3 regions of the Pseudomonas sp. 86_A genome follow, and region 2 is predicted to be linked to each of the others. Evidence: predicted binding sites of a transcription regulator. Region 2 holds the regulator's gene; each other region holds the start of a gene.
What was found. The regulator FliA, encoded in region 2, starts transcription of late flagellar genes. The targets are predictions, from matches to a motif close to CTAAAGTTTNNNNNNNNNNNGCCGNTAA.

Region 1 (2,203 bases), on a different contig from region 2:
CCGACTGCGTGCCCGCCTGCAAACGATCGATCATGCCCTGGATTTCCTGGGTGCTGATCTGCGTACGACTGGCCAGCGCCCGCACTTCATCGGCCACTACGGCAAAGCCACGTCCGGCCTCCCCGGCGCGTGCCGCTTCAATTGCTGCGTTCAGCGCCAGCAGGTTGGTCTGCTCGGCAATCGAGCGGATCACCCCGAGCACGCCGACAATCGACGACACGTCCTGCTGCAGGCTGTCGAGGGACACGCCGCTGCTGCGAATGTCATCCACCAGCGCATGAATCTGTTTGATGCTGCCGGCCACCACGCGCTTGGCGCTCTGGCCTTCTTCATCGGTCTGCTGCGCGGCAACCGCGGCGTTCTGCGCGCTCTTGGCGACTTCCTGGGCGGCGGCGGACATCTCGTTGATCGCCGTGGCGACCTGATCGGTCTCGTGGCGCTGACGCTCCATCGCCTGATCCGAGCGCTGAGCCTGATCCGAAACCTGAGTCACCAGGCCGGTCAGTTGTGTGGTCATCTCGGTGATCTGCCGCACCAGACCGTGAATCTTGTCGACGAACCGGTTGAACGAGCCGGCCAGTTCACCGAGCTCGTCCTGGCTGGTGATGTTCAGCCGGCGGGTCAGGTCGCCCTCGCCTGCCGCGATGTCGTCGAGGTTGGCTTTCATCAGAGTCAGCGGACGCAGAATGGTATTGGCCAGCAGCATGCCCGCTGCGGCAATGACCAGCAGCACCAGCACCGCCACGCCGACGATGCTGAGGATCACGCCTTGCATGCGTTCCTGCACTTGCGCTTCGACCAATGCAACCTGCGCTTCAATGCCGTCGAGGTTGACCGATGTACCGACCGCCATGTCCCACTTCGCCAGGTACTCGGTGTAGCCGAGTTTCGGTACCAGCACGTTGGCGTTGCCCGGCAGCGGCGAGCTGTATTGCAGATAGTGGGTGCCGTCCTTCGCCACGCTCACCAGGCCGCGGTTGACGTAGACGCCGTTGGGGTCGCGGTTGTCCTTGAAGCTTTTGCCGACGCCTTCGGGGTCGTTGGCCTTGAACAGGCGCACGGTCTCGGAGTCGTAGCCGAAGAAGTAGCCGTCCTTGCCGTAGCGGATGCCCGACAGCAGCTTGATCGCCTGCGCCCGCGCCTCGTTGTCACCGGGGGTGGCCGCGTCGTACAGCGGCTTGATCGTAGTCATGGCCACGGCGACGTAGCTTTGCAGGGTGGCCTTGGCGTCGGCGAGCAGGCGTTCGCGGGTCTGCTCGACCTCGGTGTGCGCCTGTTGCTTGAGGATGAACAGCGTGGTCAGGCTGATGACCAGCGCAAAGAGCAACACCGGCAGGACCGCGAGGGACAGGACTTTGGCCTTGAGACTCAAGCGCATTGGGGGGGCTCACTCTTTTGGTTTTATTGGCGTGGTTAAAGGCGTTAACGGCACGCGAAAGCAAAAGTTGAACCCAAAAAAAGATCGCAGCCTTCGGCAGCTCCTACAGAGATTGGTGTAGGAGCTGCCGAAGGCTGCGATCTTTTGATCTTCAGCTTTTAATCAGAGGACCATCGCGGCCACCCAGCCGAACGCCAGCAACGGCAGGTTGTAGTGCAGGAAGGTCGGCACCACGGTGTCCCAGATATGGTGGTGCTGGCCGTCGATGTTCAGACCGGAGGTCGGGCCGAGGGTCGAATCCGAGGCCGGCGAGCCGGCGTCACCCAAGGCCCCGGCGGTGCCGACGATGCAGACGATCGCCAACGGGCTGAAGCCCAGTTGCACGCACAGCGGCACGAAAATCGCCGCGAGAATCGGCACAGTGGAGAACGACGAACCGATGCCCATGGTCACCAGCAGCCCCACCAACAACATCAGCAGCGCGCCGATCCCCTTGCTGTGATTGATCCACGAGGCCGACGATTCGACCAGGGTCTGCACTTCCCCGGTGGCCTTCATCACTTCGGCGAACCCGGACGCGGCGATCATGATGAAGCCGATCATCGCCATCATTTTCATGCCTTCGGTGAACAGGTCATCGGTCTCGCGCCACTTGACGATGCCGGACGCCGAGAAGATCAGAAAGCCGACCAGCGCCCCGATAATCATCGAGTCCAGCAGCAATTGCACAATGAACGCAGCCGCAATCGCCACACCGGCGATCATCAGGCTCAGCGGGTTGTACTGCACCGCCACCTGCTCGACCTGCTCGATCTTCGCCAGGTC
Region 2 (2,203 bases):
GGCCTGGGCTTCTTCAGCCAGGCCATTGACCACCGGGGTAGCGCTTTCCACCAGATCCATGGTGCGGTTGGCCGCGGCTTCGGTCAGCTTGACCACATAGCCCAGGCGTTCGGTGGCGTCGGTGATTTGCGACACTTCCTCGGCCTGCGGCATGTGCGGATCGATCTGGAAGTTGACGATCGCACTGTGCAGTTCGCGTGTGAGCTTGCCCACTTCCTGATACAGGCCGCGGTCACGGGTCTGATTGAGCTCATGGATCAGTTGCACAGCGTCGCCGAACCTGCCTTTTTCAAGGCTCTCGACCAGTTCGACCGCGTGTTTTTTCAGGGTCGATTCGAAATCGCCCTGTGAAGATTCTTTATGCTCCATAGCTCCCCCGCGCGTTCATCAGCCGATGCGTTCGAAAATCTTCTCGATTTTTTCTTTCAGCGCCTGAGCCGTGAAAGGTTTGACCACGTAGCCGTTTACACCGGCCTGGGCCGCTTCGATGATCTGCTCGCGCTTGGCTTCTGCCGTCACCATCAGCACCGGCAGGTGCTTGAGTTTTTCATCGGCACGCACGTGGCGCAGCAGGTCGATACCGGTCATGCCCGGCATGTTCCAGTCCGTTACCAGAAAGTCGATGCTTCCGCTGTTGAGCACCGGAATGGCAGTGGTGCCATCGTCGGCCTCGACGGTGTTGGTGAACCCCAGATCACGCAGCAGGTTCTTGATGATCCGCCGCATCGTTGAGAAGTCATCAACGATGAGGATTTTCATGTTCTTGTCCAATTCGACCTCCAAGCAGTCTTAAACGCGCCCAGCACCTGGACGCGCCATTTCAATCAATCCGGCAAAGCACTCGATGACTGTCTGGAGCACAACAGAGCAAGACCGGTGCCGTTCATCACCGCACCAGCCTCGTTCGCAGTGTCCCCACACTGCCTTCAGCGCGCTCGCCACTCCCCCAAACGCCCCCGCAAGCGGGCCGCGCACTGGCTGTGTAACTGGCTGACCCGCGATTCACTGACGCCAAGGACTTCACCGATTTCCTTGAGGTTCAGCTCTTCGTCGTAGTACAGCGCCAACACCAGTCGCTCACGCTCCGGCAAATTGGCAATCGCGTCCGCCAGCGCTGCCTGGAAGCGTTCATCTTCCAGATCGCGTGACGGCTCAAGATGAGCACTGGCGCCATCCTCGTGCAGCCCTTCGTGTTCGCCGTCCTGCAACAGGTCGTCGAAACTGAACAGCCGGCTGCCCAGCGTGTCATTCAAAATCCCGTAGTAATCGTCGAGACTCAATTGGAGTTCGGCCGCAACTTCGTGATCTTTAGCATCACGGCCGGTTTTAGCTTCAATTGAGCGAATTGCGTCGCTGACCATACGGGTGTTGCGGTGAACCGAGCGTGGTGCCCAATCCCCTTTGCGCACTTCGTCGAGCATCGCGCCGCGGATTCGAATGCCCGCGTACGTTTCGAAACTGGCGCCCTTGCTGGCGTCATATTTGGTCGAAACTTCAAGCAGACCGATCATCCCGGCCTGAATCAGATCCTCGACCTGCACACTCGCCGGCAAGCGCGCCAGCAAGTGATAGGCAATGCGCTTGACCAGTGGCGCGTAACGCTCGATCAACTCGTACTGCGCGTCACGTGCCGACTTCTTGTAGTAGTTCATACCGCTCGCGGTCATAACACAGGCCCTGCTGTTTGCTGCACGAGGCGCTCGACGAAAAACTCCAGGTGACCGCGCGGGTTGGCAGGCAGCGGCCAGGTATCGACCTTCTGCGCGATCGCCTTGAACGCCAGCGCGCACTTGGAACGCGGGAAGGCTTCATAGACCGCTCGCTGCTTCTGCACTGCCTTGCGCACGCTTTCGTCGTACGGCACCGCGCCGACGTATTGTAAGGCGACGTCGAGGAAACGATCCGTGACCTTGGTCAACTTGGCGAACAGGTTGCGCCCTTCCTGCGGGCTCTGCGCCATGTTGGCGAGGACGCGGAAGCGGTTCATGCCATAGTCGCGGTTGAGCAGTTTGATCAGCGCGTAGGCGTCGGTGATCGAGGTCGGCTCGTCGCAGACCACCAGCAACACTTCCTGCGCTGCGCGAACGAAACTGACTACCGAGTCACCAATACCCGCAGCGGTATCAATCACCAGCACATCGAGGTTGTCGCCGATGTCGCTGAAGGCCTGAATCAGACCGGCGTGTTGCGCCGGGCTCAGATG
Region 3 (2,203 bases), on a different contig from region 2:
AAGCGGCTCGGCTCGGCCAGCAGTTCGGCGCATTGCCGGCGCCATTGGGTCAGATCCTCGGCACTCGGCGCGGCTGCCGGCAGCATCCCGGCCGGCAACCGATGGGTGCCCCACGGCCATAATAAAGAGACGGCCGGGTGCCACAGATCAGGCATGGCATGCTGGCGCGCACTGTTGGCGGCCTGTTGGTGCAACTGTTGCTGCACTTCATCCAACGAAATCTGCAGATAAAGGCTGGTCAGGTACTGCCAGCGCTCGCTGTGCGGACTGTCCCAGGCCTGTTGCGCCGATAACGCCAGACCGTTGGCCAGCAGCACAGTGTTGGCCGGCTGGTTGAGCCAGCGACGCAGGGTCGGATCGTCATCGAGGCGATTCTGCTGGCGCAGCGGATGTTCGCTGTCGCGGGCGATGCGCAGCACTTTGACCAGTTCGCGCTGTTCGCTGAGCAGCAATTTATAACCTTGCTGCACCCAGATCGGCAGGTGCCAGACTTGCACCAGCGCTTCGGCGATCTTCAGCAGGCGCACGCCAAACAGTTGCTTCTCGACCACCGGGGCCGATTCGCCCTTGTGGATCACCCGCAATTCCCATTCTTCGAGCAACTCGGGAAACGTCAGCGCCAGCGGCCATAACGGCGAGAGAAACAGCAGGCTGCCCCAATGGATGTCCTGCCACAGTCGCGCCAGGCGACTGGCGAAAAAACCATTGGCCTGTTGCGTGGCGTGCTGGCTGATCATTTGCAGTTGGCGCAGGGCCTTGGGGATCTGCATCTGCGGTTGGGCCGGCAGGCGCGCCAGCAGTTCTTCGGTGCGCGCCAGGCCCAGACGGTTGATCGCCACCTCAAGATTTTCCGCGGGTGCGGCCATGGTGCCGAGGGTGTGACGATTAGCCTCACGGATGATGCTCAAGGCCAGTGCCGGACTGTCCTGCATCAGGTCGGCGATGTCGCGCAGGGAACTGCGGTTGTCACGGATCGCACGGCACACTTTGTCGTGAGCCTCTTGCGGCACGGGCAGGCGCACGCCATCGAGCAGTTTTACCCAGCCTTCCAGCGTGGTCGGTTTTGCGTGTGGGACGTTCGTTTCATTAGCCATGTCTGGACGAGATCTTCACTGACTGTAGACGCGCCCGGCATGGGCTAAATTGGCTTTTCGCCTGAACTGGCTATAGTCTGGCGCAGTTTTGCCGATAAGTAGAAGAAGAGATTTTTTAACTTCCGAATATGACCTTGAACCCGACTTAAGTAAGTACTCTCTACCTATGGCTAAAATTATCGGCATCATCGTCGTATTCGCGAGCGTGCTCGGCGGATACGTGCTCTCCCACGGCAAAATTGCCGCCCTGATCCAGCCCTTCGAGGTGATGATCATCGGTGGTGCGGCCCTCGGTGCATTCCTGCAGGCCAACCCCGGTTACATGACGATGCACGTGCTCAAGAAATCCCTGAGCATGTTCAGTTCGCGTTTCAGCCACACCTTCTATCTGGAAGTGCTGGGCCTGATCTACGAGATCCTCAACAAGAGCCGCCGCGAAGGCATGATGGCCATCGAAGGCGACATCGAAGACGCCGCCGTGAGCCCGATCTTCGCCAAGTACCCGGCCGTGCTCAAGGACGAACGCATGACCGCGTTCATCTGCGATTACCTGCGCATCATGTCCTCCGGCAACATGGCGCCGCACGAGCTGGAAGGCCTGTTCGACATGGAGCTGTACAGCCTCAAGGAAGACCTCGAGCACCCGTCCCACGCCGTGAACGGCATCGCCGACGCCATGCCCGGTTTCGGTATCGTCGCGGCGGTACTGGGTATCGTGGTGACCATGGCCTCGCTGGGTGAAGGCGACCAGAAATCCATCGGTCTGCACGTGGGTGCGGCACTGGTCGGTACCTTCTTCGGTATTCTCGCAGCCTACGGGTTCTTCGGTCCGCTGGCCCACTCCCTGGCCCACGATGCCAAGGAAGAGCTGAACGTCTACGAGGCCATCAAGGCTTCCCTGGTAGCTTCGGCTTCCGGCATGCCGCCATCGCTGGCCGTGGAGTTCGGGCGCAAGGTTCTGTACCCGGCGCACCGTCCAAGCTTTGCCGAGCTGGAACAAGCCGTTCGCGGTCGCTAAGCCATGGAAAATAATCAGCCGATAATCATCAAGCGCGTCAAGCGCATAGCCGGTGGGCATCACGGCGGGGCATGGAAAATCGCCTTCGCCG

Region 1: a site for FliA is predicted at 1,423-1,450, ahead of J5M57_RS23890 (methyl-accepting chemotaxis protein). Genes of this name have one in related genera too.
Region 3: a site for FliA is predicted at 1,165-1,192, ahead of motA (flagellar motor stator protein MotA). Genes of this name have one in related genera too.

What each region holds. Positions count from the first base shown of each region.
Region 1 is NZ_JAFGYS010000016.1:216,650-218,852, reverse strand. It holds gene J5M57_RS23890 (methyl-accepting chemotaxis protein) at 1-1,378, opposite strand, end outside; gene J5M57_RS23885 (Na+/H+ antiporter NhaC family protein) at 1,541-2,203, opposite strand, start outside.
Region 2 is NZ_JAFGYS010000003.1:118,714-120,916, forward strand. It holds gene J5M57_RS06130 (protein phosphatase CheZ) at 1-369, opposite strand, end outside; gene J5M57_RS06135 (chemotaxis response regulator CheY) at 388-759, opposite strand; gene fliA (RNA polymerase sigma factor FliA) at 927-1,667, opposite strand; gene fleN (flagellar synthesis regulator FleN) at 1,664-2,203, opposite strand, start outside.
Region 3 is NZ_JAFGYS010000014.1:48,305-50,507, reverse strand. It holds gene J5M57_RS21270 (HDOD domain-containing protein) at 1-1,094, opposite strand, end outside; gene motA (flagellar motor stator protein MotA) at 1,261-2,112, shown strand; gene motB (flagellar motor protein MotB) at 2,116-2,203, shown strand, end outside.